Regions from separate parts of the Allobosea sp. RCC_152_1 genome, predicted to be linked through region 1. Evidence: predicted binding sites of a transcription regulator. Region 1 holds the regulator's gene; each other region holds the start of a gene.
What was found. Region 1 encodes PhoB, which activates phosphate uptake and scavenging genes when phosphate is short. Its sites were predicted from a motif close to TGTCATNNANCTGTCAT; they were not measured.
Positions count from the first base shown of each region.

Region 1 (10,379 bases):
TTGCCGAAGAGCCAGCCGAGCGCGCTGCCCTTGCGGGCGAGGCGGCGGGCGGCGAGCGCCGCATTCAGCGCCTCCAGCTTCCTGACGACGGCGACCTGGGCCGGATCGCGCTCGATGGCGCCCGCCTCGACCAGGGCGGCATAGCGGTCGGTGATCGAGGCTGGCATGGCGGCTGGGAACGACGGGTCGCGGAAAGAGGCTTCCGGGTTACGGCAGCCCGGCCGCCATCGCAAGCCCGGCGAGATCGCGCCCGCCATCTCCGCGGCCCGCACCCGGCTTCACCGGTCCGAAAACACGTCATCCCGGCACGGACGGACCGGCCGGGATGACGGTAGCGAAGCGAACCTCGGCTTGCGGCTTCGAGGCCGCCGCGCATTCGCGAGGGAACTACTGGCCCTTGTTGATCGAGACCGGCTTCAACGGGTTGTCGAGGAGGCCGTATTTCTGGATCAGCGCGTCATAGGTGCCGTTGGCCTGGAGCTTCTCCAGCGCGGCCTTCACGGCGTCGCGCAGCTGCGTGCCCTCGGCCGTCTTCGCGAAGGGAATGCCCATCAGCGTCGTCGTGAACGGCTTGCCGAGCGGGATGTAGGTGTTGGGCTCGAGCTTCTGGAAATGGCTCATCGTCTCGCTGCCCTGGACGCCGCCCTGCAGGCGCTGCGTCTTGAGCTGGGTGCGGGCATCGACCGAGCCCTCGGTGCCGACGACGTTGATCGCGGGCTTGCCCTTGGCGACGCAATTGGCCTGGCTCCAATCGCCGATCTGCTGCGGCCAGTTGGTCGAGCGGCTGGCGCCGACGCTCTTGCCGCAGAGGTCGTCGGGGCTCTTCACCGTGTCCTTGAACGGGGTGACCGTGTAGAACTGCGCGCCGGATTCGAGATAATCGACGAAGTCGACCTGCTCGCGCCGGGCCGGCAGATCGCTCATGCCGGCCAGCGCCATGTCGACGCGGCCGGTCTGGATCGAGGGCAACATCTGGGCGAAGGCCGTTTCCTGCCATTCGACCTTGAGGCCGAGTTCCTTGGCGATGGCCTCGCCCAGCTCGATGTCGAAGCCGATGAGCTGGTTGGTCGCCGGGTCCTTCGAGGTGATCGGCGGATAGTTCGGCTGGGTCCCGATCACGAGCTTGCCGGCGGTCTTGATCCGGTCCGGCACGGTCTGCGCCTGAGCGGCCAGCGTGGTCGCGGCGAGCAGCGCCGCCGTCAGTGTCAAACGAAGCATGTGGTCTCTCCCTCTTATGAACTCAAAGCATTGCGCGAAGAAGCGGGAACCGGTTTTTCGCTGAAGCCATGCGCAAAACGACAAGAATCCCGCCGGTCGTCATTTCAGGACGGCTGCGATGAAATCCCGGGTGCGGGCCTGGGTCGGTGCGACCAGGACCGTGTCGGGCGTGCCGCGCTCGACGATCTCGCCCTTGTCCATGAAGACGACGTCGTTCGCCACCTCGCGCGCGAAGCCGAGCTCATGGGTGACGACGATCATCGTCATGCCGCTGGCGGCGAGGTCGCGCATCACGTTCAGCACCTCGCCGACGAGCTCGGGATCGAGCGCCGAGGTCGGCTCGTCGAACAGCATCAGCTTGGGCTTCATCGCCAGCGCCCTGGCGATGGCGATGCGCTGCTGCTGCCCGCCCGAGAGCTCGCTCGGATAGGCGTCGCGCTTCTCGGCGAGGCCGACACGCTCCAGCAGCGCCATGGCATCCGCGACGATCTCCTTGCGCGGCCGCTTCAGCACGGTCAGCGGCCCCTCGATGATGTTCTGCAGCGCCGTCATGTGGTTGAACAGGTTGAAGCGCTGGAACACCATGCCGGTGACGAGGCGCTGGCGCGCGATCTCCGGGTCGGTCAGCTCGTGCAGCTCGTCGCCGACGCGGCGATAGCCGATCAGTTCGCCATCGACGCGGATCGCGCCCTGGTCGATCTTCTCGAGCTGGTTGATGCAGCGCAGCAGCGTGGACTTGCCCGAGCCAGACGGCCCGATGATGCACTGGACCATGCCGGGCTCGACCGAGAGCGAGACGTCGTTCAGCGCCTTCAGATCGCCGAAGAACTTGCTGACATTGGCGACGGTGACGATGGCGGTATCCGCATCCGCCTGGTTCTGCGCCGCGCTCATGCCGGCTCCTCCTCGATCTTGACGGTGCGTTTCGCCCGCCTCTCGCCGCGTCCCTTCGAGAAATGGCGCTCGAGGAAATACTGCCCGATCTGCAGCAGCGTCACCACGAGCAGATACCAGCCGGCGGCGACGATCAGCAATTCGATGACGCGGGCATTGGCGAAATAGATCGTCTGGGCGTTGCGCAGGATCTCGGCATACTGGATCACGCTCGCCACCGAGGTCAGCTTCACCATGCTGATCACCTCGTTGCCGACCGGCGGAATGATGACGCGCATCGCCTGCGGCAGCACGATGCGACGCAGCGCCGTCAGCCGCGTCATGCCGATCGCCTTGGCGGCTTCGGTCTGCCCGGTATCGACGGAGAGGATGCCGCCGCGCACCACCTCGGCGGTATAGGCGCCCTGGTTCATGCCGAGCCCGAGCAGCGTCGCCATGAACGGACCGATGATGTCGATGGTGCGCCAGGAGAACAGCCCGGGAATGCCGATGGTCGGGAAGACCAGCGCCAGGTTGAACCAGATCAGGAGCTGCAGCAGCAGCGGCGTGCCGCGGAAGAACCAGATGTAGAACAGCGCGACGCTGCGCAGCACCGGGTTCGGCGACATATACATGATCGCGAAGACGACCCCGAGCACGATGCCCAGCGTCATTGCGCAGACCGTCATGATCAGCGTGTTGCCGAGACCGGAGAGGATCGCGGGCGCGGTGAAGAACTGCCCGACCACCGGCCAGGCGATGTCGCCCTTGACGAAGGCGGCGACGATCCAGGCGAGGACAGCGATGATGAGCGCCGCCGCGACCCAACGCCCATAGAAACGACGCGGCACGATCCTGAGTCGCGCGATCGCGGCCAGATCGCGGCTGGCGACCGGCGAGGTGACGGCATGGCTCATCGACGGCGCTCCCGGACAGGCTTGCCGGCGGCTCTCGAAAGCGCCATCGACCGCGATGCCGTTGGTCCGCGGAAACCACCGCAGCACGGGCAGATTGTCAAATTCATGCGAGCCCCTCCTCCCCAAGCGTAAGAATGACCTCTTGACCCGGCAGCCAGCAAACGAAACGATCTCCGGTAGCCTAGTCCAAAACGGAATACCCATGGCCTTGCGGCCCCCGCCCTCCTCCACCGCCATGCGCGCCTTCGTCACCGTCGCGCGACTGGGCTCGACCGCCCGCGCCGCAGGCGTCGTCAACCTGACGCAGAGCGCGGTCTCCAAGCAGATCCTGTCGCTCGAGCACCATCTCGGCACCGTGCTGTTCGAGCGCAATCCGGTCGGCCTCAAGCTCACCGAGGCCGGCGCAATCTACCTGCCCTATGCCGAGGCCGCCCTGGAGCAGATGGAACGCGGTGCGATGCGCCTGGCCGAGCGCGTCGCCATCGCCCGGCCGATCCGGTTGCACATGGTCGCCATCGCCGGCGAGCGCTGGCTGATGGAGCGCTTCCCCGTCTTCGCCGAGGCCCATCCCGGCGTCGATGTCCAGTTCACCAACTATGTCAGCGAAAACGAGACGGAAGAGCCCGACATCGAGATCAACCACGGCACCCCGCCCTGGCCCGGCAAGGAGGCGCATTATCTGTTCGGCCGCGATGTCGCCCTCGTCGCCGCGCCCGAATTGCTGGAGCGCATGGGCGGTTTCCGCCGCGCCGCCGACATCCAGAAGATGACGCTGCTGCAGCATTACCAGATGCCGGCCTTCTGGGCCGAGTTCACCGAGGCGCATGGCCTGCGCGGCGCGGTGCCGGCCCATACCGTCCGATACGGCTATTACTCCGTCATCATCCGCGCCGCGGTCGCGGGGCTCGGCGTCGCGCTGGCGCCACGCTGCTATGTCGCCGAGGAACTGGCTTCGGGCGCATTGGTCAACCCGCTCGATATCGGCTTCACCAGCGTCACCGGCTGCTGGCTGACCCGCCGCCTGGACCAGCCCTCGCGCCCCGGCCTCGACGCCTTCATCGCCTGGCTGAGGACGGAGGCCGCGGCTTTCGACGCGGCGACGCGAGCAGCCTGAGCGCCCGCAACCTCCCGGCCGGCCATGCGTTGACATCGGCACAGGAGGAGGCCGCCATGATCACCATTCTTCCGGCTCCCGACCATGTTCTCGCCATCGCGTTCAGCGGCACCATCGAGCCGGCCGATATCGAGCGCGTCGCCGCCGATGTCGAAGACCGGCTGAGCCGGCACGAGAAGGTCGCGATCCTCGCCGATATCACCGCCTTCGACGACATGACCTTCGCCGCCGCCTGGAAGGACGCGCGCTACAGCTTCGGCAAGCTCTGGGAACTCAGGCGCTTCCCCAAGGAGGCGATCATCGTCGAGAAGGGCTGGCTCGATCGCGTCGCGCGGCTCTTCGCCCCGGTGGTCCCCTTCGTCGAGATCCGCACCTTCCCGCCGGCCGAGCGCGAAGCCGCGCTGGCCTGGGCCGCCGATATCGAGGGCGGCCCCGACACCTGAAGCACGGGCGCTGCGAGCCGGGGCTCGGCTCGCGTGTCAGCTCCGGCGGCGGTCAGCTTCTGGCGAACGTCTCGTCGAAGGCATAGCCCGCGCCGCGCACGGTCCGGAGCGGGTCCTTGGCGTCGGCAGGCGTGATCGCCTTGCGCAGGCGGCCGACATGCACGTCGACGGTGCGCTCGTCGATATAGACGTCCCGGCCCCAGACGGCGTCGAGGAGCTGGGCGCGGGAATAGACGCGGCCCGGTGCCTGCATCAGGAACTCGAGCAGGCGGAACTCGGTCGGCCCCAGATGCAGCTCGCTGCCGGCGCGGCGGACGCGCCGGGTGGTGCGGTCGAGCTCAAGGTCGCCCGCCTGCAGAAGACCGGCGACATGGCCGGGCTTCGCCCGGCGCAGCAGCGCCTGGATGCGCGCCGTCAGCTCCGGCAGGGAGAACGGCTTCACGACATAGTCGTCGGCGCCGGTCGCGAGCCCGCGCACCCGCTCGGTCTCCTCGCCGCGCGCCGTCAACATGATGATCGGCACCCGCTCGGTGTCGCGCCGCGAGCGCAGCCGGCGGCAGAGCTCGATGCCGGAAAGGCCCGGCAGCATCCAGTCCAGCAGCACCAGATCGGGCGTGTGGTCGCGCAGATGCAGTTCGGCGTCGTCCCCCCGCGCCACGCTGTCGACCTCGAAGCCCTCGGCTTCGAGGTTGTAGCGCAGCAGCAGGGTGAGAGGCTCTTCGTCCTCGACGATCAGGATGCGTGCCGCCATGATTCCTTAGCCTCAGCTACCCGTGATCGCCTCGACCTCGATATTGGTCGTGTCGAGCTTCGGCCGGTTCGCGTCGAGCGAGTCACCGGTGATGAGATAGTGGATCGTCTCGGCGATGTTGGTGGTGTGGTCGCCGATGCGCTCGATGTTCTTGGCGCAGAACAGGAGATGCGTGCAGAAGGTGATGTTGCGCGGATCTTCCATCATATAGGTCAGGAGCTCGCGGAACAGCGAGGTGTAGAGCGCGTCGATCTCGTCGTCGCGGCGCCAGACCTCGAGCGCCTTCTGCTCGTTGCCGGCGGCATAGGCGTCGAGCACGTCCTTGAGCTGCGCCTGAACGAGGCGGCTGATGTGCTCCAGCCCGACCACGGCGCGGTGCGGCGGCTGGAACTGCCCGGAGATGGCGACGGCGCGCTTGGCGATGTTCTTGGCGAGATCGCCGACACGCTCGACATCCGCCGCGATGCGGATGGCGGAGATCAGCTCGCGCAGATCGTTGGCCAGCGGCTGGCGCCGGGCGATGGTCAGCACCGCCTTCTCCTCGACCTCGCGCTGGAGATTGTCGAGGCGCTGATCGGCGGAGATGATCTTCTGGGCCAGCGTGGTGTCGCGGCGCACCAGCGCCACGGTCGCATCGCCGAGCATGCGCTCGGCCATCCCGCCCATTTCGGCGAGGCTGCGGCGAAGGCCTTCGAGATCGGCGTCGTAGGAGCGGACGATATGGTCGGTCATGGGGTTCCTCCTCCGTCGCCGCTCAGCCGAACCGGCCGGTGACGTAATCCTGCGTCTGCTTCTTCGCCGGGTTCATGAAGATCGTGTTGGTCGGCGCGAACTCGATGACCTCGCCGAGATACATGAAGGCCGTGTACTGCGAGATGCGCGCCGCCTGCTGCATGTTGTGCGTCACGATGGCGATGGTGAAGTCGCTCTTGAGCTGCTCCAGCAGGTCCTCGATCTTGCCGGTCGAGATCGGGTCGAGCGCCGAGGTCGGCTCGTCGAACAGGATCACTTCCGGCTTCTGCGCGATGGTGCGCGCGATGCACAGGCGCTGCTGCTGGCCGCCGGAGAGGCCCATGCCGGAGCTCTTCAGCTTGTCCTTGACCTCGTCCCAGAGCGCGGCGCGGCGCAGTGCGCCCTCGACGCGGTCGTCGAGCTCCGACTTCGGCGGCTTCTCGTAGAGGCGGATGCCGAAGGCGACGTTGTCGTAGATCGACATCGGGAACGGCGTCGGCTTCTGGAACACCATGCCGACGCGCGAGCGCAGCTCGTTCACATCGACGTCGTTGGAGATGATGTTGCGTCCGTCGAGCATGATCTCGCCGGTCGCCTTCTGCTCCGGATAGAGCGAGTAGATCCGGTTGAAGATGCGCAGCAGGGTCGACTTGCCGCAGCCCGAAGGCCCGATCAGCGCCGTGACATGGCGGTCACGGAAGTCGAGATTGATGTTCTTCAGCGCCTTGTGCTCGCCGTAGTAGAAATCGAGGTTTTTCACCGCGATCCGGACGGGAGCCTCGGCATCGAGCGACTGCGGGGAGAGTTCAAGGGTCGAAAGCATCGACATGGTCCTCAAGGTCGGGCGCGACCGGGCTGGATTCAAGTCTTATTTGCCGCCGGCGACGACGCGCCGGGCGATGATCGAGAGCAGCAGGATCGAGATCGTGATGATCAGCGAACCAGCCCAGGCGAGTTGCTGCCAGTTCTCGTAAGGGGCGGAGGCGAACTGGTAGATCGTGACCGGCAGGTTGGAAACGCCGCCGACGAGATTGGGCGAGAACCAGAAATTGTTGTTCAGCGCGGTGAAGATCAGCGGCGCCGTCTCGCCGGCGATGCGGGCGAGTGCCAGCAGGATGCCAGTGACCATGCCGGCCTTCGCCGCGCGCCAGGTCACGCTGGTGATGACGACGGAAGGCGGCGCGCCGAGCGCCGAGCCTGCCTCGCGCAGCGGGCCGGGCACGAGGCTGAGCATGTCCTCGGTGGTGCGCACGATGACCGGGATCGCGATGATGCCGAGCGCGACGCCGCCGGCCCAGCCGGAATAGCCGCGGAAGGGCTCGACCAGGATGACGTAGACGAACAGGCCGATCAGGATCGACGGCGCCGAAAGCAGGATGTCGTTGATGAAGCGGATGATGTTGGCGAGCTTGGAGCCGCGGCCGTATTCCGCCAGCCAGGTGCCGGCGAGCACGCCGATCGGCGTCGCCACCGCAATGCCCAGGAAGGTCAGCACGATCGAGCCGACGATGGCGTTGGCGAGGCCGCCGCCCTCGGAGCCCGGCCCGGGCGTGACATGGGTGAAGGTCGCGAGCGAGAGCCCGCCGATGCCCTTCACCAGCAGCATGCCGAGAATCCAGAACAGCACGAAGATGGCGCAGAAGGTGAAGCCGGTGGCGATGACCTTCATCGCGCGGTCGGCGGTGCGGCGCGACTGGCGCACGCGCCCCCAGGCGATGTGCGATGCGGCCGGTGCGGAAGAGGTGGACATGCTCATCTGACCCAGACCTCAGAATTTCTTGACCCGGGCGACCAGCAGCCGCGCGATGACGAGGACGACGAAGGTGACGAAGAACAGGATGCAGCCCAGCGCGATCAGCGAATTGAGCTGCAGGCCCATCGCCTCGTTGAACTCGTTGGCGATGCGCGAGGCTATGGTCGAGCCGGGGTCGAGGATCGAGGCCGAGAGCCGGTTGGCGTTGCCGACCACGAAGGTCACCGCCATCGTCTCGCCGAGCGCACGGCCGAGCCCGAGCATGATCGCGCCGATGATCGAGACGCCGGCCTGCGGCACCAGCACATGGCGCACGACTTCCCAGGTGGTCGCCCCAATTCCATAGGCGCTCTCGCGCAGCACCGAGGGGATCTGCTCCAGCATGTCGCGGGTGATCGAGGCGATGAAGGGCACGATCATGAAGGCGAGGATGATGCCCGCGGTGAAGATGCCGAGGCCCGAGGGCGAGCGCGAATAGAGCACCGTGCCGACGATCGGGATGCCCTCGACGATATTCGAGAGCGGGATCTGGACATAGGCCGCGAAGAGCGGCGCGAAGACGAACAGCCCCCACATGCCGTAGATGATCGAGGGTACGGCGGCGAGCAGCTCGATCGCGGTCGCGACCGGCCGCTTGAACCAGGGCGGGGCGAGCTGCGTCAGGAACACGGCGATGCCGAGCGAGAGCGGCACGCCGATGACGAGCGCGATCAGCGCCGTCGAGAGCGTGCCGACGATCGCCGGCCAGGCGCCGTACTGCTCGTTCTGCGTATCCCAGACGCTGGAGGTGATGAAGCCGAGGCCGAATTCGCGGAAGGCGGGCCAGCCGCCGACGATCATCGAGAGCATGATGCCCGCGAGCAGCACCAGCACCAGCAGCGCCGCGAGGAAGCTCGCATTGCGGAAGACGAGGTCGAAGGTCGCCTTCGGCGTCTTCCGGATCACCGGTGCCGGGGGAATGCTTTTCATGTCGGTTACGGCGGTCATTCCGCGAGGCTCCGATAATGTCGCCGAGGCTGCTCGAGCCGGTCCGGTTCGATCGGCCTCAGCCCTCATCCTGAAGAGCCTCCGGTGCCGCGACCGGCGGCTCCTCAGGATGAAGGCTGAGCGTGGTCGGGCAAGGCGGGATAACCCGCCTCGCCCTGTCGGTCAGGCTGCGATCAGAAGATCGGCTTGCCGGAGTTGTCGGTCACGCCCTTCCAGGCGGCGCGGACCTCGTCCTTGACGTTGGCCGGGAGCGGCACGTAGTCGAGATCGCTCGCCAGCTTGTCGCCGCTCTTGTAGGCCCAGTCGAAGAACTTCAGCGCGGCCTGCACGTCGGCCGGGCTTTCCGGCTTGGCATGGACCAGGATGAAGGTCGCCGAGGTGATCGGCCAGGCATCCTTGCCCTTCTGGTTGTTGAGCGAGATGCCGAAGCCCGGCTGCTCTTTCCAGTCGGCATTGGCGGCCGCGGCCTGGAAGGCCTCGATCGTCGGCATCGGGAAGTTGCCGTCGGCATTCTTCACCAGGGCGTAGGAGAGCTTGTTCTGCTTGGCATAGGCGTACTCGACATAGCCAATCGAGTTCGCGACCTGCTTCACCGAAGCGGAAACGCCCTCATTGCCCTTGCCGCCGATACCGACCGGCCACTGCACGGCGGTGTTGTTGCCGATCTTGGTCTTCCACTCGGCCGAAACCTTGGAGAGGTAGTCGGTGAAGACGAAGGTCGTGCCCGAGCCGTCCGAACGGTAGACCGGGTTGATGTTGGCGTCGGGGAGCTTCAGATCGCCGTTGAGCGCGACGATCTTCGGGTCGTTCCACTTCTTGATCTCGCCGAGATAGATCCCGGCGACGATTTCGCCCGAGAGCTTGAGCTTGCCCGGCTCGATGCCGGCGATGTTCACGGCCGGAACGACGCCGCCCATCACGGTCGGGAACTGGATCAGGCCGTCCTTGGAGAGCTCCTCGCCCTTGAGCGGGGCGTCGGTCGCACCGAAGGCGACGGTCTTCGCCTTGATCTGGCGGATGCCGCCACCCGAGCCGATCGACTGATAGTTCAGGCCGACGCCGGCTTCCTTCTGATAGGCCTCGGCCCATTTCGAATAGATCGGGAAGGGGAAGGTCGCGCCGGCGCCGGTGATGTCGGCAGCCTGGGCGGAACCGGCGATCCCGGCGGCAACGGCCGCGAGAACGAGAATCTTGCGCATTGAGATGTCCTCTCTGGGTCGCTGTTTGCAGCGACCTCGTCAGAACACCCTCAGTATGACAGCCACATGACATTCCGTCATGAAAACTGTCACAAAGGCTCGGGCCGTTCCGGATTGTCAGGGCTCAGGCCGCGCTGCGGCCCGTTCCGTAGCGGGGCAGGATCGCCTTGAAGGCAGCGCCCTGCCCCGGCTTGCTCTCGATGGTGAGCCGGCCGCGATGGCGCAGCACGATGTGCTTGACGATGGCGAGCCCCAGTCCCGTGCCGCCGGCCTCGCGGCTGGCCGCCGTATCGACACGGTAGAAGCGCTCGGTCAGGCGCGGAAGATGCTCAGGCGCGATGCCCGGCCCGTCGTCGCGGACGCAGACGCTGGCCTCCCCGTCATGAATCTCG
Region 1 is NZ_JBFUPU010000002.1:739,611-749,989, forward strand. Features, by position in the region: gene zapE (cell division protein ZapE) at 1-167, opposite strand, end outside; gene AB6806_RS09950 (ABC transporter substrate-binding protein) at 388-1,218, opposite strand; gene AB6806_RS09955 (amino acid ABC transporter ATP-binding protein) at 1,318-2,112, opposite strand; gene AB6806_RS09960 (amino acid ABC transporter permease) at 2,109-3,008, opposite strand; gene AB6806_RS09965 (LysR substrate-binding domain-containing protein) at 3,211-4,122, shown strand; gene AB6806_RS09970 (SpoIIAA family protein) at 4,179-4,565, shown strand; gene phoB (phosphate regulon transcriptional regulator PhoB) at 4,618-5,316, opposite strand; gene phoU (phosphate signaling complex protein PhoU) at 5,329-6,048, opposite strand; gene pstB (phosphate ABC transporter ATP-binding protein PstB) at 6,071-6,877, opposite strand; gene pstA (phosphate ABC transporter permease PstA) at 6,917-7,798, opposite strand; gene pstC (phosphate ABC transporter permease subunit PstC) at 7,817-8,788, opposite strand; gene pstS (phosphate ABC transporter substrate-binding protein PstS) at 8,962-9,987, opposite strand; gene AB6806_RS10005 (ATP-binding protein) at 10,112-10,379, opposite strand, start outside.

Region 2 (10,379 bases), on a different contig from region 1:
AGCGAAGCGCAGACCCGAGAATCTCGATCAGGAGATGCTCGGGTCAAGCCCGAGCATGACGCCGCGTCCTGGCCGCTTCGGCAAGCTTAAGATCGGGGTGGCGGCCTGCGCCCTTGCGGTCGTTGCCGCCACCACCGCCCTCACCCTCTATATCCGCTCCCTCCCGCCGCTCGCCCTTTCCGCCGCCGCCGACCGCTCGACCGTCGTGCTCGACCGCGAGGGCCGGCTGCTGCGGCCCTTCCTCACCACCGATGGCCGCTGGAAGCTCCCCCTTACCAGCGACGATGTCGACCCGCGCTACCTCGCCATGCTCAAGGCCTATGAGGACAGGCGCTTCGACAGCCATCCCGGCATCGATCCGCTCGGCCTGGCGCGCGCCGCCGGCCAGATGCTGCGGCATGGCCGCGTCGTCTCCGGCGGCTCGACCCTGACCATGCAGGTCGCCCGCCTGCTCGAGCCGCGCGACGAGCGCACGCTCTCCGCAAAACTCCGGCAGGCCGTGCGGGCCGTCGAATTGGAACGGCACCTCAGCAAGACCGAGATTCTCGACCTCTATCTCAACCTCGCCCCCTTCGGCGGCAATCTCGAAGGCGTGCGCGCCGCGAGCTTCGCCTATTTCGGCAAGGAGCCGAAGCGGCTTTCCACCGCCGAGGCGGCGCTGCTCGTCGCCCTGCCGCAATCGCCCGAGACGCGCCGGCCCGACCGCTTCGCGGAAGCCGCCCGAAAAGCCCGCGCCCGTGTGCTCGCCCGCGTCGAACGCGCCGGCATCGCCACAAAGGGCGAGGTCACCGCCGCGCGCGACGAGGAGATCCCGACCGCACGCCGCCCCTTCCCCACCTTGAGTCCCCATGTCGCCGAGCAGGTCGTGGCGGAGGCGCCGGCGCAGCGCGTCCACCGTCTCAGCCTCGATGCGCGCTTGCAGAAGAGCCTGGAAGGCCTCGCCCGCGAGCGCAGCCTCGGCCTCGCGCCCCAAATCTCGATTGCCATCCTCGCCGTCGACAACGAGACCGGCGCGGTCCGCGCCTCGGTCGGCGGCGTCGATTATTTCGCGGCCGAACGGGCAGGCGCGCTCGACCTGACGCGCGCGTTGCGCTCGCCCGGCTCGGCGCTGAAACCCTTCATCTACGCGCTCGCCTTCGACAACGGCATCGCCCATCCCGAGACGATGCTGGAGGACCGGCCGGCACGCTATGGCAGCTATGTGCCAGAGAATTTCGACATGACCTTCCAGGGCATGGTCAGCGCCCGCAAGGCGCTGCAACTCTCCCTGAACGTCCCGACGGTGGAGCTGCTCTCGGCGCTCGGGCCGCAGCGTTTCCTGTCGCGGCTGCGCGATGCCGGCATCACCGTCGCTCTGCCGAAAGAGGGCGGCGCGCCCGGCCTTGCGGTCGGCCTCGGCGGGCTCGGCATCACCTTGCAGGACCTGACCCGCGCCTATGTCGGCCTGGCGCGTGGCGGCGAGATGGCGCCGCTGCGGTTCAGGGAGGAGCCGTCTTCCAGCGGAACGCCGCCCCTGCATCTCGTCGAGCCGGTCGCGGCCTGGTATGTCGCCGACACGCTGCTCGGCGCCCCGCCGCCGCTCAACGCCGTGCCCGGCCGCATCGCCTACAAGACCGGCACCTCCTATGGCTATCGCGATGCCTGGGCCGTCGGCTTCGACCGCAAGCACACCATCGGCGTCTGGGTCGGCCGGGCCGATAACGGCGCCGTGCCCGGCCTCGTCGGGCGCGTGGTGGCGGCGCCGATCCTGTTCGACGCCTTCGCCCGGCTCGGCATCGATCCGCGACCCTTCCCGCAACCCGCCGACGCCATCGTGGCCAGCACGAACCACCTGCCGCCACCGCTGCGCCATCTGCGCCAGGACGTGCCGAAGACGGTGGCCGCCATCGCGACGCCCGCCCTCAAGCTCGCCTTCCCGCCGGACGGCGCGCGCATCGACCTCTCGGCCGACAGCCTCGACGGCCAGGGCCAGCTCAATCTGAAGGCCGCGGGCGGTGCACCGCCCTTCACCTGGCTGGTCGACGGCACGCCTGTCACCGCGCCGCTGCGTCGACGCGAGGCCGCCTGGCAGCCGCCCGGCAAGGGCTTCATGCGAATTTCCGTGGTGGATGGGACGGGGGCGAGCGAGAGCGTCTCGGTCAGGTTGCAATAGCAAGCTTGCGCGCACCGAGAACCCCGTCCAGGCCTCGCCTGCGGGGTTTTCGGGCTTCAACATCCGAGGGATGCGCGGAGCCTGGCGGCGTTCGCAGTCGACGGCTGCGTGCCGATGTCGAGTCGATGTCGATGATGTCGAACAGCGACGACCTCGCGCCGTTCGGCTCCGCGCACGGGTATCTGGGGGTCCGCTTCGTGTTTGAAGCCAGGCAAAGGGCAGGGCCTGCCTGTTCGGCCCGGACGAAGTCGGCACCTCCGCGCGACCAAAGAGAGGATCACCGTGATCGCGTCCTGTCCGACGCGCGGCGATCCAGCGGACCCGCAACGGTCCGGGAGCGCGAAACCCGCAATCCCAACCGGCCCACGATGCCTCGCGAAGCCCCTCGGTCGGCTGGGACGAGGCGAGAATAGGCATGGGCTGGAAGGGCGGGGATAAGTTTGGTCGAGGAACCGGGGTTTCTTCCTTCTCCCCTCGGGAAGAAGGTCGCTCGGCGAAGCCGAGACGGATGAGGGCGGAACCTCAGCCGAAAATAAGAAAGGGCCGCTTGCGCGACCCTTCCCTCATCTGCTTCGCAGACCCCTTCTCCCACAAGGGGAGAAGGGAGCCCTTTGTCTGTTCGCGCGCTACTCCGCCGGCTGCGGATGCGCGCCATGCGCCTCTTCATGCGCGCCATGGCGCGAGCCATGGACCTTGCGCGCCAGATAGCTGTAGGCCACCGGCACCACATAGAGCGTCAGCAAGGTGCCGAAGCTCATGCCGCCGACGATGACCCAGCCGATCTGCGAGCGGCTCTCGGCACCCGCGCCATGGGCGATGGCGAGCGGCACGGCGCCGAGCACCATGGCGCCGGTCGTCATCAGGATCGGCCGCAGGCGCAGTTCCGCCGCCTCGACGAGGGCGTCGATCATCTCCTTGCCCTCCTCGCGTAGCTGGTTGGTGAACTCCAGGATCAGGATGCCGTGCTTGGTGATGAGGCCGACCAGCGTGATCAGGCCGATCTGGCTGTACACGTTCATCGTGCCGCCCGAATAGTACAGCGCGGCAAGCGCGCCCGTCAGCGAGAGCGGCACCGAGACCATGATGACGATGGGGTCGACGAAGCTCTCGAACTGCGCCGCCAGCACCAGATAGATGAAGCCGAGCGCGAGCAGGAAGACGATGAAGATGCTGGCGCCCGACTGCTTGAACTCGCGGCTCTGGCCGGAATAGTCGATCTGCACCGAACTGGGCAGCACGCGCCCCGCGCCCTCCTCCAGCACCTTGAGCGCATCGCCCAGCGAATAGCCGGGCGCAGGGATCGCGGTGATCGTCGCCGAGCGGAGCTGGTTGAAGCGGACCAGTTCCTTGGGCGCGACGTTCTCCTCGACCTTGACCAGGCTGGAGAGCTGCACCACCGCGCCGCCGCGGCCCATCAGATAGATCGACTGCAGCGCCTGCGGCGTGTTGCGCTCCGTGCCCTCGACCTGCAGCACGACGTCGTACTGCTTGCTGTTCATGTTGAAGCGCGTCACCTGCCGGCCGCCGAGCAGCGTCTCCATGGTGCGGCCGATGATGTCGACATTGACGCCGAGATCGGCGGCGCGCTGCCGGTCGATCGAGACCTTGATCTGCGGCTTGTCGAGAATGAGGTTGCTCTCGACATTGGTCAGAACGGGCGAGTTCGCGACCTCCGCCATCAGCTGGTCGACATAAGACTTGATCTGGGCATAGGGCTCGGAGGAGCGCAGCACGAACTCGACCGGCTTGCTGTTCGCCTGGCCCTGGCCGAGCGAGGCCGGATTGGTGGCGAACAGGCGGATGCCGGGGATCTGCGACAGCCCCCGGTTGATCTCGGCGACCAGATCCTGCTGCTTGCGCTCGCGCTCCTCCCAGGGCTTGAGGCGGGCGAAGGCGATGGCGCGGGTCACGTCGGGGAAGCCGACGATGACGAGGTAGGTCTCGACCTCCTGGATGTTCTTGAAATAGGTCTCGACCCGCCGGGCATAGTCGGCGGTGAAGGACAGCGTGGCACCCTCGGGCGCGACGCCGATCACGTTGATCGTGCCGCGATCCTCGACCGGCGACAATTCCGAGCGCAGATGGGTGAAGAAGTAGTAGCCGCCGCCGGCGACGCCGACCGCCAGCAGGATGATAAGCGGACGCACCGACAGCGCCGCGCGCAGCGACGCCCTGTAGCCCCGCGACAGCGCGTTGAAGCCACGCTCCAGCACGTTGAACAGCCAGCTATGGGAATCGTGATGGCGCAGCAGCTTGGCGCACATCATCGGGGTCAGCGTCAGCGCGACGAAGCCCGAGACCAGCACCGCGCCGGCCAGCGTCAGCGCGAATTCGATGAAGAGCTTGCCGGTGCGGCCGGTCGAGAACGCCATCGGCGCATAGACCGCGACCAGCGTCAGCGTCATCGCCACGACCGCGAAGGCGATTTCGTTGATGCCGCGGATCGCCGCCTTGGTCGGCGCGATGCCGTCCTCGATATGACGGTGCACGTTCTCCAGCACGACGATGGCGTCGTCGACGACGAGGCCGATGGCGAGCACCATCGAGAGCAGCGTCAGCGTGTTCACGGTGAAGCCGAGCGCATACATCAGCGCGAAGGAGCCGATCAGCGAGACCGGAATCGTCACCAGCGGGATCAGCGTCGCTCGCAGCGAGCGCAGGAAGATGAAGATGATCAGGACGACGAGGACGGTCGCCTCGATGATCGTCTGGTAGACCGCCTTGATCGAGCGGTCGATGAAGACCGAGGTATCATAGGACTTGGCGATCGACATGCCCTGAGGCAGATCCTCGATGATGCCCGGCAGCGCCTCCTCGATGCCGGCCGAGACGTCGAGCGGGTTGGCCGTCGCCTGCTTGACGATGCCGATCGTCACCGAGGGCGCGCCGCCGAACCAGGCGGCGTTGCGCTCCTCGCGCGCGCCGAGCTCGACCTTGGCGACGTCCTTGAGCTTCACGGAGAAGCCGTTGGCGTCCTTGATGACGATCTCGCGGAATTCCTCCGGCGTCGTCATGCTGGTCTGCGAGAGCACGGTGAATTCGCGGTCGTTGCTCTCGATGCGGCCCGACGGGATCTCGATGTTCTGGGCCCGGACCGCCGCCTCGATCTGCTGGACGCTGACGTCATAGGCCGACATCCGGGCGCGATCGAGCCAGATGCGCATGGCGTATTGCCGCTGGCCGAGAATGCGGACCTCCGCCACGCCGGTGACGTTCTGCACGCGGTCGGAGATGAAGCGGTCGGCGAAGTCGGTGAGCTCGAGCGGCCCGTGCCGCGAGCTGGTCAGCGAGAGATACAGGATCGGCTGCGAGTCGGCCTCGACCTTGGCGATGACGGGCTCGTCGATCTCGTCGGGCATGCGGCTGCGCACGCGGCTGACGCGGTCGCGCACATCCGAGGCCGCGACGTCGGGGTCGACATCCGGGCGGAAGCGCACCTGGATGAAGCTGCGCTCCTGGCGGCTGGTCGAGGACAGGATCTCGATGCCTTCGATGCCGGCGATCGAGTTCTCCAGGATCTGGGTGACCTGCGTCTCGATGATCTCGGCCGAGGCGCCGCGATAATCGGTGCGCACCGAGACGACGGGCTCGTCGATATTGGGATATTCGCGCACGGTCAGGCGCCCGTAGCTGACGAAGCCGATCAGCATCACCAGCAGACTCATGACCGTCGAGAGGACGGGCCTACGGACGAAGAGTTCGAACAGGCTCATCAGAGCTGGCTCGTCTGAACGATCTTGTCCTTGATCGCGATGGCGGCGCCGTCGCGCAGCCGCATCTGCCCGGCGGTGATGATCTGCATGCCGGGCGTCAGCCCGCTGACGATCTCGACCTTGCCCGGCAGGCGCTTGCCGAGCTCGACGCTGAGGCGCTTCGCTTTGCCGTTCTCGACGACATAGACCATCTTGCCGACGGCATCCGGCACCACCGCCATCTCCGGCACCACGATCGCGTTCGGGCGCTGGTCGATGGTGATGGCGAGGCGGGCGAAGAGGCCGGGCTTGAGCGCGAGATCCGCGTTCGGGATCGTCGCGCGCAGGCGGATGGCGCGGCCGTTCACGTCCACGACCGGGTCGATCGCGAAGATCTTGCCGGTGAATTTCCGGTCGACGACTGCATCGACCCGCATCTGCACGGGCTGCCCGACCTTGAGGCGGCTGAGGAAGATCTCCGGAACGCGGAAATCGATCTTGATCGGGTCGACGCTGGTCAGGGTGATCAGCGGCTTGCCGACCGGGACATAGTCACCAACGCCGACCGCGCGCAGGCCGACCACGCCGTTGAACGGCGCGAGGATGGTCGATTGCGCGAGCTTGGCCTTGGCGAGCTGGACGCGGGCCTCGGTCGAGGCGAGCTTCGCCGCGGATTCGTCGAGCGCGACCTGCGTGCCGGAACCGCGCGAGACCAGACCCCTCAGACGCTCGTTGGTGTCGCGGGCGAGGCCGAGATCGGCCATCGCCTGCTTGAGCTCGGCATCGAGGATCGCGGTGTCGAGCTTGACCAGCTCCTGCCCGGCCTTGACCGGCTCGCCTTCCCTGAAGCCGAGCGAGACGACGCGGCCGGCGATCTCGGGGGCGATGACGACGGATTCGTCGGCGGCCAAAGTGCCGAGCGCCTCGACCTCCTCGCTGACCGTCATGATCTCGACGGAGGCGACTTCCACCGGCACCGCCGCACGCGCAGTCGGCGCCACGCTGGCCTGGGCCGGCTGGCTGCCGGCCAGACGTATCCGGTAGCCGTAATACCCGCCGCCTGCCAGGCCGGCAACGAGGAGAAGGAGAACGAACCGCTTCATCAGGCTGGGGGCTCCGTTGCCGCCGGTTGGTCTTAAATGGAACGAAAGGCCTTGCTAAGATGCCGGCACGCCACAGCGGCACAAAAACGCATGTTTTTGCGCCGCCGCCGCATCGATCCGGCGCCTTTAGGCACCTATGCAAGATACCTGCCGGGGCGCGACGCGCCGATACGGCGCCTCTGCCGCACGCAGGCATCCATCCTCATCCTGCCGATAAGTCACCCATCGTCCAAGCGCATTTTACCGACCTCACGAAAATGTTGGCCCGCCCGGCCCCGTGAAAGGCCGTTCGGAGCCGCACAGCGGCCGCCCGCCGTCACGCCGCTGTCATCTCCGGCCGATAGCGCTTCTTCCCATGCATGAACCTTGGCTCCGACGGCTCCGGCCGGCCCGGTGTCGCCATCGTGCGAAATGTCATGTTCGAGAACCTTTCATGTTGCGCATCGAAGGCCTGGTGAAGCGCTTCGGCGACAAGAACGCCGTCGACAATGTCTCGCTGTCGATCCCCAACGGCGAGATGGTCGGCGTCATCGGCCGGTCCGGAGCCGGCAAATCGACGCTGTTGCGCATGCTCAACCGGCTCGCCGAGCCGAGCGCCGGGCGCATCATCTGCGAGGACCGTGACATCACGACGCTGAAGGGCACCGCGCTCAGGCGCTGGCGCCGCGACACCGCGATGATCTTCCAGCAGTTCAACCTCGTCGGCCGCCTCGACGTGCTCACCAACGTGCTGCTCGGCCGGCTCAACCACCGCTCGCCCGCGCTGACGCTGGTGAAGAGCTTCTCCACCGACGACAAGATCCGCGCCATCGCCGCGCTCGAGCGGCTCGACATGGCCCATCTCCTCGCCCAGCGCGCCGAGACCCTGTCGGGCGGCCAGCAGCAGCGCGTCGCCATCGCCCGCGCTCTGGTCCAGGAGCCCCGCATCATCCTGGCCGACGAGCCGATCGCCTCGCTCGACCCGCGCAACACCCAGGTCGTGATGGACGCGCTGTTCCGCATCAACCGCGAACACGGCATAACCGTGATGTGCAACCTGCACGACCTCGATATCGCGGCGAAATACTGCGACCGGCTGATCGGCATGGCCGCCGGCAAGGTCGTCTTCGACGACGTGCCGCAGGCGCTGACCCGCGAGGTCGCGGCCGAGCTCTACGGCATCGAAGCGAAGGATGCCGGCGCCGAGGCCCTGGACGCGCTCGACGCCATCGCCGCCTCCGAAGCCAAGCGCGCCAAGCAGAAGATCGCCTGAGCGGCCGCCGCGCCGCCAGCCGCGAGAAGACGAGCCTAACCCGAAGACCCGCACCCAAAGGAGCAGACCGCATGCTGACCCGTCGTCATACCCTGAAGCTCGCCGCCGCCGGCCTCGCCGTCGCCGCCACCCCGGCTTTCGCCCAGGACTGGAAGGCGAAGTATCCGGAGCTCGTCTTCGCCATCATCCCGGCCGAGAACGCCTCGGGCGTCGTCGACCGCTACACCCCCTTCGTGAACTATCTCTCGAAGGAGCTCGGCACCAAGGTGACGCTGCGCGTCGCCAATGACTACGCCGCGATCATCGAGGGCCAGCGCGCCGGCAACATCCAGATCGGCATGTACGGCCCGGCTTCCTTCGCCCGCGCCCGCGTCACCGGCGTCAAGGTCGACGCCTTCGCGATCGAGACCAATCTCGACGGCACCAAGGGCTATCACTCCGTCTTCTACGTGAAGAAGGATTCGCCCTACCAGAAGATCGAGGATCTCAAGGGCAAGAATCTCGGCCTCGTCGACCCGAACTCCACCTCGGGCAACAACGTGCCGCGCTTCGTCCTCGACAAGATGAAGATCGACCCGGAGACCTTCTTCTCCAAGGTCGTCTATACCGGCAGCCACGAGAACGCGATCATCGCGCTCAGCCAGGGCACCGTCGACGTCGCCGCGAACTGGTGGAACGACGAGAACGAGTCGAACCTGCTGCGCATGGCCCGCAAGAACATGGCCAAGGCCGAGGACTTCCGGATCATCTACAAGTCCGAGCAGATCGTGAACTCGCCGATGGCCTATCTCTCAGGCCTGCCTGAGGACCTCAAGGCCAAGATCCGCGACGCCGTCCTCAACCTCGCCACCAAGGACAAGGCCGCCTTCGACAAGATCTATGAAGGCAAGCAGGGCCCGCTCGTCGCCGTCGACAACAAGGCCTACGACCCGGTCATCGAGCTCATCACCTTCGTCGACTCGCTGCGCAAGAAGAAGTCGTCGTAATTCAGCCCGTCATGCTCGGGCTTGCCCCGAGCATCTCTTCAAAGAGCTTCTCGGGTCCGCGCGCCGCGGGCCCGAGAATGACGCCCTTCTCCACGGGCAGCCTCCATGACCCTCGCGATCGACCGTAACGACCCGGCCATCACGGCCCATGCCGAAAGCTACCGGCAGGCCGCCGCGAGCAAGCGCCGCCAGATGCTGGTCGGCATCGCCGTCTTCGCGATCTGCGTCTGGCTTTCCGCTGTCGGAGCCGAGGTCAGGCTCGGCACGCTCATCGACAATATCCACCGCTTCCCGAACTATATCTGGCAGACGCTGCCGACGCTGCGCCTCGTCAGCCTCGGCTCCGACCTCGCCGAATGGTACTGGGGCCTGGCGCGCTGGCTGAGGCTGCTCTGGCAGACCGTGCTGATCGCCTATGTCGGCACCATCCTGGGCGCGGCCGGCGCCTTCCTCTTCTGCTTCGCCGCCGCCGCCAATCTCGGCCGCGCGCCCTGGCTGCGCTTCGCGGTGCGCCGTTATCTCGAATTCTGCCGCACCGTCCCCGAGATCGTCTTCGCGCTGATCTTCGTCATCGCCTTCGGGCTCGGGCCGCTGCCCGGCGTGCTCGCCATCGCGATCCACACCATGGGCGCGCTCGGCAAGCTCTTCTCCGAGGTCGTCGAGAACATCGACCTGAAGCCCGTCGACGGCATCACCGCGACCGGCGGAAGCTGGTGGCAGGTGGTGCGCTTCGCCGTGATGCCGCAGGTGCTCTCCAACTTCGCGAGCTACGCCCTGCTGCGCTTCGAGATCAATGTGCGCGGCGCCTCGATCATGGGCTTCGTCGGCGCCGGCGGCATCGGCCAGGACCTGATCGAGGCCATCCGCAAATTCTACTACACCGATGTCAGCGCCATCATGCTCCTGATCATCTTGGCGGTGATGCTGATCGACCTCGGCACGGAGCGGCTGCGCCACGCCCTCCTCAGCCTGGAGAGCCGCTCGTGAGCATCGCCATCTTCGCGACCGAGCGCAGCGACATCCTGCAGCGCCACGCCGCCGCCATCCGCGGATCGACCCGGACGCGGTTCTTCACCATCGCGACCGTCGTCTTCATCCTCGGCCTCTTCCTCTACGGGCTGACGACGCTGGAGACGACGCTCTGGCGGGTGCTGGCCGGCTTCGGCAATCTCGGCTCCTTCGTCGTGCTGATGC
Region 2 is NZ_JBFUPU010000005.1:233,296-243,674, forward strand. Features, by position in the region: gene pbpC (penicillin-binding protein 1C) at 56-2,152, shown strand; gene AB6806_RS18270 (efflux RND transporter permease subunit) at 2,779-5,865, opposite strand; gene AB6806_RS18275 (efflux RND transporter periplasmic adaptor subunit) at 5,865-6,947, opposite strand; gene phnC (phosphonate ABC transporter ATP-binding protein) at 7,381-8,199, shown strand; gene phnD (phosphonate ABC transporter substrate-binding protein) at 8,271-9,185, shown strand; gene phnE (phosphonate ABC transporter, permease protein PhnE) at 9,291-10,172, shown strand; gene phnE (phosphonate ABC transporter, permease protein PhnE) at 10,169-10,379, shown strand, end outside.
Region 2: the regulator PhoB is predicted to act here: its motif matches at 7,262-7,278, upstream of phnC (phosphonate ABC transporter ATP-binding protein).

Region 3 (10,379 bases), 560 kb from region 1:
CGGAGATCACGATGCGCCCGGCGCGATGCTCGGCGATCAGCCTGATCGTCCCTTCGCGCGGCTTGCCGGCCTCCACGCGCTCGTCCGGCGTCTCCAGCCCGTGATCCATCGAGTTGCGGATCATATGGGTCAGCGGGTCGGCGAGCTCCTCGATGATCGTCTTGTCGACCTCGGTGTTCTCGCCTTCGAGCACGAGGCGCACTTCCTTGCCGAGCGTCTGGGCGAGCTCGCGCACGAGGCGCGGCATGCGCTGGAACACCGCCTTCACCGGCTGGGCGCGCACGGCCATGACATGGTCCTGCAATTCGCGCGTCTGGCGCGACAGCGTCAGGATGCCTTCGGCCGTCTTGGCGTAGACGTCATAGGGCAGCGAACGCACGCATTCGACCAGCATCGACTGGGTGATGACGATCTCGCCGACGAGGTTCATCAGCTTGTCGATGCGGTCGAGATCGACGCGCACGCTGACCGCTTGGCGCTGGCGCGCCGCGGCCTGGTCGTTGGCCGGCGCGCGCGGCGCGGCGCGGACCGCGGGGACGGCTTCGGCGACGGGAACGGGAGCCGCGGCCGGCACGGGAACCGGAGCGGGCTGGATGTCGGGTTGCCCCGCCATGTCCGGCGCGGGGCCGAGCTTCGCCAGGATCGCCGAAAGATCGGCGGCCACCGAGGTCGGGACTTCGGGCTCTGGAGCAGCGGCAACCGGCGCCGGCTCGGCGGCGGGAGTTGCATCGGACAGCTCGATCTCGAATTCCTCGTTGGCGAGGCTGAAATCGAAACGCCCGTGCAGTTCCTCGATCGAAAGTTCGGTTCGCAGGTCGACGTCGAAGCGCAGCCAGCAATCGGTGACGTCGAGCGTCTCCAGCGGCGGCACCTTACTCAGGTCGCAGCGGATCGCCACGATGTCATCGGCCGGCAGCGAGCCCAGCACCACGCGCGGCTCGATGACGCGGCGGAAGAGATCGGTTTCGGGTGCGATGCGCAGCCGCACGTCGCGGCCGGGCTTGGCCGCGGATGCGAGCCGCATCCGAGCCGCGACGGGTTCGTCATCGTCCCAGCCATCGTCATTGGCTTTGGCCGGCGCCACGGTGGACTTGGCCTCGACCATGGCGAGCAGGTTGCCGAGAGCGGCCAGGCCCGGAGGCGCCTCATCAGCAGCGGGAGCAGGCGAAGTTGCTGGAAGCGCGGCAGCGGGCGCGGCCGCCGCCGGCGCAGCCACCGCTGGCGCCGCCTGTGCACGCGGCTCCTGGCCGACCTGCTCCAGAGCGGCGAGAAGATCGGGCCGTTCGGTCGCGGGTTCGTCGTTCCGCGCAGCCGAAACCAGATCGGCGACCGCGTCCGAGCAGCGCAGGAAGAGCGTGAAGGGCGCATCCTCGATCGCGACGCGGCCCGACCTCAGATGGTCGAGAGAAGCCTCGAAGACATGGGCGAAACCGACGAGCTCGGTGCAGCCGAAGGCCCCCGCCCCGCCCTTGATCGAGTGGATGGCGCGAAAGGCCGCGTTGACGTCCTCCGGATCGCTGGAGCCCTCGTCGAGCGCCTGGAGCTTCTGCTCCAGCGCCCCGAGGAGCTCGTCGCATTCCTGGAAGAAGGTCTGCTTGAGTTCTGCCAACGGATCCATCGGCCGCCCTTCAGTTCTGGTAGCGGGCGACGAGGCCGAGCAGGGTGTTGGGTTCGAAGGGCTTGACCATCCAGGCGCTGGCGCCGGCGCGGCGCCCCTCGGCCTTGATCTCGGCGCCGTTCTCGGTGGTCAGCACGATGATCGGCGTGTTCTGCCCCAGGGGCCGCGAGCGGCAGGCGCGCGTGAACTCGATGCCGTCCATCACAGGCATGTTGAGGTCGGTGATGACAAGATCCGGCTTGAACTGCTCGAACTTCGTCAGGCCGTCCTCGCCGTTCTCGGCCTCCGCGACCTCGTGCCCGGCATTGCGCAAGGTCAGGGTGAGCAGGGCAAGCAGCGTCTTCGTATCGTCGATGGCCAGGATCTTCATGCCTGTCACTCCAGAACGAGGGGGCTTCGAGCGGCATCGAAGCCGATCGCCCGCAAGGATTCGCGGCATTCGGAGGAAGCCGCCTTGAGCGTCACCGAAAGCCCTCGCGCGACGGCGCTGACGGCAGCGGAATGGAGGAGCTGGATCCAGAGACTCGGCAGCGGGCCGGCTCCGGCGCATTCGACGGAGACGCTTTCGTTCTGCTCAAGCGCCACCAGGAGCTGGTTGCGAAAGGCAGCCGCCTCGGAGCGTCCGAGGAAGGGCGGGAGCGAAACGGTGATGACCATGAAGGCGCGACCCTGGATAATGCCCGCAAGCATCGCGCCGGACTGGTAAAAATTTCGCTAAACCACGCCGCCAGCGTCAATCATTCGGGCATTTCAGCGGCAGGGTGTGTGTTCATCAGAACATGTTGTTGCTGATGGCGCGCGGCACCAGCGTCACCACGCCAGCTGTCTCCCGGTATTTGCGCGGTATGTTGATGATGCCGGAAAGATGGACCCATAGATTGTTCGGCGAAATCGGCTTGATGATGATCTCATGCGCGCCGAGCTTCGCCGCCTGGACGACCGAGCGCTTGTCGGCTCGCTCCATCATCACCAGCACGGGTGCCTTGGCGAAGGGCGAGGTCTTCTGCGAGCGGATCGCCGACAGGCATTTCGGCCCGCCATTATCCGGCAGATCCCAGTCGAGAATGACGATGTTCGGCTGCTTCTGGATGAAGATCGCCGCCGCCGAAGGCAGGTCGGCGGCCTCGAAGATGCGGTGAAGCTGCGCCTGATACAGCATCGTGCGGATGATCCGCCGGTAATGCGGACTGGCGTCGATCAGCAGCACGGAAAGGTTTGGAAAGGATGGCGCGATGTGCATGGCGCTGACTCGGAACTCGCTCACTCAACTCGACTGGCCGGAATCGCGGCGGCGCTAGACCTTCAACCCGATGCGGAAACCGCCCCAGTGCCGGCCTTTCACCATGATCGGCACCGACAGATCCTCCATCACCAGGAACTCGCCGCCGCCCATGTCGCGCCGATAGCTCTGCAGCAGGAACGGCTTGCGGTTGCGCGCCGCCGCCAGCCCGGTGCGATCGTCGAAGATGCGGCGGTTGCGGCAATTGGCGTTGTTCCAGACCGGGTCGCTGCCCTGGGGTTGCGCATATTTGCGGTTGTGCGTCGGCAGGAAGCCGTTGCGATCAACGGCCGCGCAGAAGACGATGCGGTCGTTGGACGCCAGGAGCTTCTCCTGCAGCGGCGGCAGCAACCGGTCCGTCAGCGCGACGAAACGGGTCAGGTATTGCTGCGGGTCCGAGCCCGGTATCAGCGTATAGGATTCATCGAACAGATCGGCGAGGCCGAACTCGCCGCGTGCGAGCCCCTGCTCGAACAGGGCCGCGATGCTGCCGGCCGTCTCGACGGCGGCCGCGATCAGCTCCGATTGCGCGGTCCGCACGCCCGAGGCCGCGATCGAGCCGAGGATGCCTTCGCTGATCGCCACCAGAGCGTCGGTGCGCTGCGCCGCCCGCTCGAGATTCTCCGTCGATCGGTCGACGCCCGCCACCAGACCGGCAAGGTCCTGTCCGGCCTTGGTGCAGGCAGCCGCGTTCTCCCGCGTCGGCTGCGAAATCGCCTCGATCTCCCCGATGAGCTGGACGACGGAGCGGCCGAAGCTGTCGAGCTCGCCAATCTGCGACGAGATCGTCCGGCTGCCGTCGATGGCGCGCCGTGCCGTCTGCGCATTGTCCTCGCTGCGCCGGGCCAGCCCATCGACCGCGCGCACCAGCATGTCGAGCTGGCGGGCGCTCGCGGCGGTTGCCTCGCGCGTCTGCTCGGCCAGCGCCTTCACCGCGGCCGCGATGACCGCAAAGCCCCTGCCGGCCTCGCCGCTGCGCGCCGCCTCGACACCCGCATTGATCGCCAGCAACTGGATCTCGCGGGTGATCGCCTGGATCGCGTCGCTGGAGGCGCGCGCCTTATGCGCGTCGGTCACCGCCTGCGCCAGCGCCTGCGACATCGACTGCGCCTCGTCCGAAAGCGTCTCGATGTCGGTCTGGGCCGCGTTCAGCCCGAGCTTGACCGAGCCGGTGACGCGCTCGAGCCCGCTGCGCACGGCGGAAGCCGCGGCCTGGGCGCCCTCCGCCGCCTGCTGGATCGCGTTGTTGGCATGCGAAACCTGATCGACCGCGCCGACGACACGGCGCAGGCCGCTCGTCTGCCCGTCGAGCTGGCGGCTGACATCGACGATGCGCCCAGCGACATCGGTGATCTCGGCGCCGAGCTTGCCGAAGCGCTCCGCGATCTCGCGGACGGCCCGCGCCGCGCCGGTTTCGACCGGCACGGCCTCGCCGGCCGGCAGGATCGCGGCCGGCGCGGATGCCGCCGGCGCAGGCTCGTGCGGTAGTGCTACGACCTTGAGAGCCTGTGCCTGCATGACGGCGCGCTTCCCGGCTGGATTCCTTCCGGAACGTAGCCAAACGCGGTAAACTGGCGGTTAAGGGCCCCCACCCGCCGCCGATACCGCTAGCCGAGTGCCCTGTAGGATGGCAGCATGCACGCGCCGCGGCGATGCGGCCTCTGCGGAAGGGCACGGCGGATGACGCAGGAACACCTTCCGTTCCCGCGCGTCACTCTCAAGAACAGCCCGACACGACGAGGATCGGAATCCCAACGTCCCCACGACCGCAACCCTTCTGGAGAGACGCCATCATGACCGCAGCCATCACGCTTTCGCGCCGCAGCCTGTTCGCCCTGAGCGCCGGTGCCGCTCTCTTCGCTTCCGCCCCGAAGGTCTGGGCGCAAGCCGCCGCGCCGGCGGCTCCCGCCGGCCCCTTCTCGCTGCCGAAGCGCCCTTACGAGGCCAACGCCCTCGAACCCCATATCGACGCGGCGACCATGGATATCCACTACAACCGCCACCACGCAGCCTATGTCGCGGCTCTGAACGGCGCCGCGAAGGACAATGGCGTCATCGCCAAGGCCACGGTCGGCGAGTTGCTAGCCGATCTCAACCAATTGCCGGAGAGCCTGCGCACGCTGGTCCGCAACAATGGCGGCGGCCATGCCAACCACACGATGTTCTGGGAGGTGATCGGGCCGAATGCCGGCGGCGCGCCGGGCGGCGAGGTCGCGGCCGCGATCACGCGCGACCTCGGCGGCTTCGACAAGTTCAAGGCCGATTTCGAGGCGGCAGGCCTGCGCGTCTTCGGCTCAGGCTGGGTCTTCGTCACCGTCGACAAGGCCGGCAAGCTGAGCCTGCTGCCGCGGCCCAACCAGGACAGCCCCGTCATGGACAAGCAGATGGTGCTGTTCGGCAACGACGTCTGGGAGCACGCCTATTACCTGAAATACCAGAACCGCCGCGCCGACTACCTCAAGGCATGGTGGAACGTGGTGAACTGGGCGAAGATCGAGGAGCGCTATGCCGCCGCCAAGGCGGGCAAGCTCGCGATCTGACGGGCCGCTGCCAAGCCGTCATTCTCGGGCGAAGCGAAGCGCAGACCCGAGAATCTCCTGCCAAAGATGCTCGGGCCAAGCCCGAGCATGACGGCGCGCGAGCGTGCCGCGCGCGCCTAATGCCCCACCTTCGTCCCGCCGCCTTCGCTGATCCGGGGCAGGAACCAGGCGAGCAGACCCACAAGCGGAATGAAGGAGCACAGCTTGTAGACCATCTCGATGCCGAGATGGTCGGCGAACTCGCCCAGCAGTGCCGCCGCAAGGCCGCCGAGGCCGAAGGACAGCCCGTAGAAGAAGCCGCCGACGAGCCCGACCCGCCCTGGCAGCAATTCCAGCGCATAGATCAGGATGGCCGCGAAGGCGCTCGACATGATGATGTTGATGATCACCGTCAGCACGCCCGTCCAGAACAGATCGGCATAGGGCAGGATCAGCGTGAAGGGGAGCGCGCCCAGGATCGAGAACCAGATGATCTTGTTGCGGCCGATGCGGTCGCCGAGCATGCCGCCGCCCACTGCACCGACTGCCGAGGAGGCCAGGAACAGGAACAACATCTCCTGCGAATGCTGGATCGAGATGCCGAACTTGCCCATCAGGTAGAACGTGTAGAACGAGCTGAAGCTCGCCGAATAGGCGTTCTTCGAGAACAGCAGCACGATCAGGATGAAGATCGCGAAAGCCACCGAGCCTTTGCCCGGCCGCGCTGCGGCAGCCTTGGCCGCGCCCGCCGGCTTCGGCGGCCGCGCCCGGTCGAGCCTTGCATAGCTCGCCGCGGTCCAGACCATCAGCATCATCGCGACGAGCGCCGCGACCGAGAACCAGGCGAGGCTCCCCTGCCCGCGCGGCACGATGACGAAGGCCGCGAGCAGCGGCCCGAGCGCCCCGCCCGTCTGGCCGCCGAGCTGGAAGATGCCCTGCGCCAGCCCGTGCTGGCCGCCCGAGGCGTTGCGCGCCATGCGGGTCGCCTCGGGATGGAAGATCGAGGAGCCGATGCCGACGCAGGCCGCCGAAAGCAGCAGGAAGCCGTAGCTGCCGGCATAGGCCAGCCCGATCAGCCCCGACAGCGTGAAGCCCATGCCGACCACCATCGAATAGGGCATCGGATGCTTGTCGGTGTAGAGCCCGACCGCCGGCTGCAGCAGCGAGGCCGAGACCTGGAAGGTCAGCGTGATCAGGCCGATCTGCCCGAAATCCAGCCGGTAGGAATCCTTGATGATCGGATAGATCGCCGGAATCAGCGACTGGATCATGTCGTTCAGCAGATGCGTAAAGCTGAGAGCGATCAGCACGGGCATCATGGCGCGCTGTGCTGTCGAAACCTGGACCGCGGCTGTCATCGGGTTATCGAACGATTCTGAGGTTAGGAAGCTGGCTTACGGTTCCTAGTAGACGATCGCCCCCCTTGCGACAATTTGCGCGCCCCACCGATGGGAGGGTGGCGGCCATGCACCCGGCACGCGCCTTGCTCACGGACCTGATCCTATCGGTTCGTTGAAGCTCAATAAAGAAACGTAATAATATAACAAAATAGCGGTATTCCGAACGGTAATCGTATTGTCATTCGAGCTGCCTAAGCACGGCTCGCCCTTTTTGACCTGACGCGATGGCGGAGATACCTATGCAGGCGCAACGATTGCTGATGATGACGATGGCGGGTGCGCTCGCCGCGGCCATGCCCGCGACGGCCCAGACCATCTACCCGATCAACCGCGCCGAGATCCTCGAAGGTTCGCATTTCGACTTCAAGGTCGAGTTCCCCAACGCCCCGGCCTCCGCCGACGTCAATGTGACGATCAACGGCAAGCCCGCCGCCGAAATCTTCGGCCGGCCGACGAATTTCATCCAGAGCGAGGAAGGCCAGAAGCATTCGGCGCTGTGGCTGCGCGGCGCCAGCCTCCCGGCCGGCAGCTACACGGTCGAGGCGACGCAGGGCACCAGCAAGTCCACGGTGAAGTGGGAGGTCTTCGCGACCGCCCAGCCGCGCCGCGCCAGGAACGTCATCCTCTTCATTGGCGACGGCATGTCGGTCGCCAACCGCACCGCCGCGCGCATCCTGGCGAAGGGCTGGGAAGAAGGCCGCTACAATGGCGAGCTCGCGATGGACGACATGCCGAACATGGCGCTGATCTCGACCTCCGGCACCGATTCCATCGTGACCGACAGCGCCAATGCGGCCCATGCCTACACCACCGGCCACAAGTCCTGCGTCAACGCGCTCGGCGTCTACTGCGCCAAGAACGCGTTGACGCTCGACCATCCCAAGGTCGAGACCATCGCCGAGCTGGCCAAGCGTCGCACCGGCATGGCCGTGGGAGTCGTCACCAATTCCGAGATCGAGGACGCGACCCCGGCCTCGATGGTCGCGCACACCCGTCGCCGCTCCGACTACAATGACATCGTCAAGATGTTCTACGACGTGAAGCCGGACGTGATCATGGGCGGCGGTTCGCCCAATTTCCTCGCCAAGACGACGCCGGGCTCCAAGCGCACCGACGGCGAGGACTTCATCGCGAAGTTCAAGGAGGCCGGCTACACCCTCGCCACCACCAAGGCCGAGATGAACGCGGCCGCCGCCGCCGGAACCAAGAAGCTGCTCGGCCTCTACAACACCGGCAATATCGACGGCGCCTTCGATCTGCGCCTCGCCAAGAAGGGCACGCTCTCCAAGTTCCCGGATCAGCCCGATGTCGTCGAGCAGACCAAGGCCGCCATCGACATGCTGAAGGGCAATCCCGAAGGCTTCCTGCTGATGGTCGAATCCGCCCGCATCGACAAGTACAGCCACTCGCTCGACTGGGAGCGTTCGGTCTTCGACACGATCATGCTCGACAACGCCGTCAAGGTCGCCAAGGACTTCGCCGGCGACCGTAACGACACGCTGATCATCGTCGTGCCGGACCACGCCCACCCGATCTCGATCATCGGCACCTATGACGACGACCGCCCGGGCCAGCTCCTGCGCGACAAGCTCGGCGTCTACGCCGACTCCGTGCCGCCGAACTACGGCCCGGTCGATGCCGAGGGCTATCCCACCAAGGTCGACACCTCGCGCCGCCTCGCGGTGGTCTACGGCTCCTATCCCGACACCTGCGACACCGGCCGCCCCGCCATGGACGGCGAGCGCGTCCCGGCCGTGAAGGGTCCGGACGGCAAGACCAACATCGCCAACGAGAAGGACTGCTCCGGCCCGCTCGCGGCTCGCAAGACCGGCAACCTGCCCTTCGACGCCAATAGCGGCGTGCACTCCGCCGACGACGTCATCCTGACGGCGATGGGCCCGGGCGCGGAGAAATTCCGCGGCCACAAGCCGAACACCTACGTCTTCCGCGTGATGGCGGAAGCGCTGGCGCTCGGCGGCAAGTAAGCCGCGAGGCGCAAGACCGCACACCGACGTGGTACGGTCCTGCGGGCCGTACCACCTAGTCAGACGAGGTCGCGATGCAGCGCATCCTCCCCCTCCCGACGCTCTCCCGCCGTGAAGCCCTGCTCCGCCTCGCGGCGGCAAGCCTTTGCGGGACCGCCCACGCCGCCACGGAGGCCGAGGCGATCGCCTTCGACGGGCTCTACAAATCCTTCGGGGTGCTGGGCTTCCAGTTTTCCGATCGCGTCACGGCGTTGCGTGGCCACGCCGTGCGCATGCTCGGCTACATGGCCCCGCCGCTGAAGGCTGAAAGCCATTTCTTCGTGCTGACGCGCGAACCGCTGGCGATCTGCCCCTTCTGCCAGTCGGATGCCGACTGGCCGGTCGACATCGTCGTGGTGTTCATGAAGGCCGAGACGCCGATGGTCAGCGCCGGCCGCAAGGTCGCGGTCACCGGCCGGCTCGAGATCGGCTCCGCCACCGACACCGAGACCGGCTTCGTCAGCCAGATCAGGATCGTGGATGCCGGCTTCACCCTCGCCTGAACCGGCCCCCGGGCGCCTGACGCTGGAGAACCTTGCGCTCGACCATCGCGACGCCGACGGCCAGCCCTTCCGCCTGATCGATATCCCCCTGCTCGCCATCGAACCGGGCAGCCGCTTCGGCGTCAGCGGCCCTTCGGGCTGCGGCAAGAGTTCGCTGCTGCATCTGGTGGCCGGGCTCCTGCGCCCCTCCCGAGGCCGCATCCTCTGGCACGACCGCGCCGTCTCCGAACTTTCCGAATCCGGCCGCGACCGCTGGCGCCGTGAGACCATCGGCTTCGTCTTCCAGGATTTTCACCTGATCCCTGAACTCGACATCGCTGCCAACATCGCGCTGCCGGCGAGCTTCTCCGCCTGGCGGCTGAGCGGCACCGAGAAGGAACGCGCCGCCGCTCTCGCCCACCGCATGGGCCTGCCCGATCCGCGCCGCCGCGCCGCCCTGCTTTCGCGCGGCGAGCAGCAGCGCGTCGCCATCGCGCGCGCCCTTTTCAGCCGGCCGGCTCTGATCCTCGCCGACGAGCCTACAGCGAGTCTCGATGCCGCCCACGCCGCCGAGGTCGCCGACCTCCTGCTCGAAACCGCCACCGAGAGCGGCGCCACGCTGCTCTGCGCCACGCATGATCCGGCGCTGCTCGCGCGCTTCGGCCAGCGCCTCGACCTCTCCCGAACCGCACAGCGCCAAGCCGCCTGATGAACCCTTTCCCCATGATGCTGGCCGATCTGCGCGCGCTGCGCTGGACCGCTCCGGCGATCGTCCTGCTGATCGCGCTCGCGATCGCCACCGGCGTCGCCATCGGCGCGCAGGAACGCGCCCTGCGCCATGGCTCGGCCAGCGCCGCCAATGACTTCGACCTGATCATCGGCGCGCCCGGCAGCCAGACGCAGCTCCTGATGTCGGCGGTCTATCTGCAGCCGGACGCGCTGCCGCTGCTCGATGGGCGCCTGCTCAACACGCTGTTCAAGGACGAGCGCGTGGCGCAGGTGGCGCCGATCGCCTTCGGCGACGTCAGCCGCGGCTATGCGATCGTCGGAACGACGG
Region 3 is NZ_JBFUPU010000002.1:180,238-190,616, forward strand. Features, by position in the region: gene AB6806_RS07170 (chemotaxis protein CheA) at 1-1,618, opposite strand, end outside; gene AB6806_RS07175 (response regulator) at 1,629-1,988, opposite strand; gene AB6806_RS07180 (STAS domain-containing protein) at 1,994-2,308, opposite strand; gene AB6806_RS07185 (response regulator) at 2,391-2,858, opposite strand; gene AB6806_RS07190 (methyl-accepting chemotaxis protein) at 2,913-4,415, opposite strand; gene AB6806_RS07195 (superoxide dismutase) at 4,691-5,437, shown strand; gene AB6806_RS07200 (MFS transporter) at 5,554-6,774, opposite strand; gene AB6806_RS07205 (alkaline phosphatase) at 7,056-8,801, shown strand; gene AB6806_RS07210 (hypothetical protein) at 8,876-9,343, shown strand; gene AB6806_RS07215 (ABC transporter ATP-binding protein) at 9,321-10,031, shown strand; gene AB6806_RS07220 (FtsX-like permease family protein) at 10,031-10,379, shown strand, end outside.
Region 3: the regulator PhoB is predicted to act here: its motif matches at 6,982-6,998, upstream of AB6806_RS07205 (alkaline phosphatase).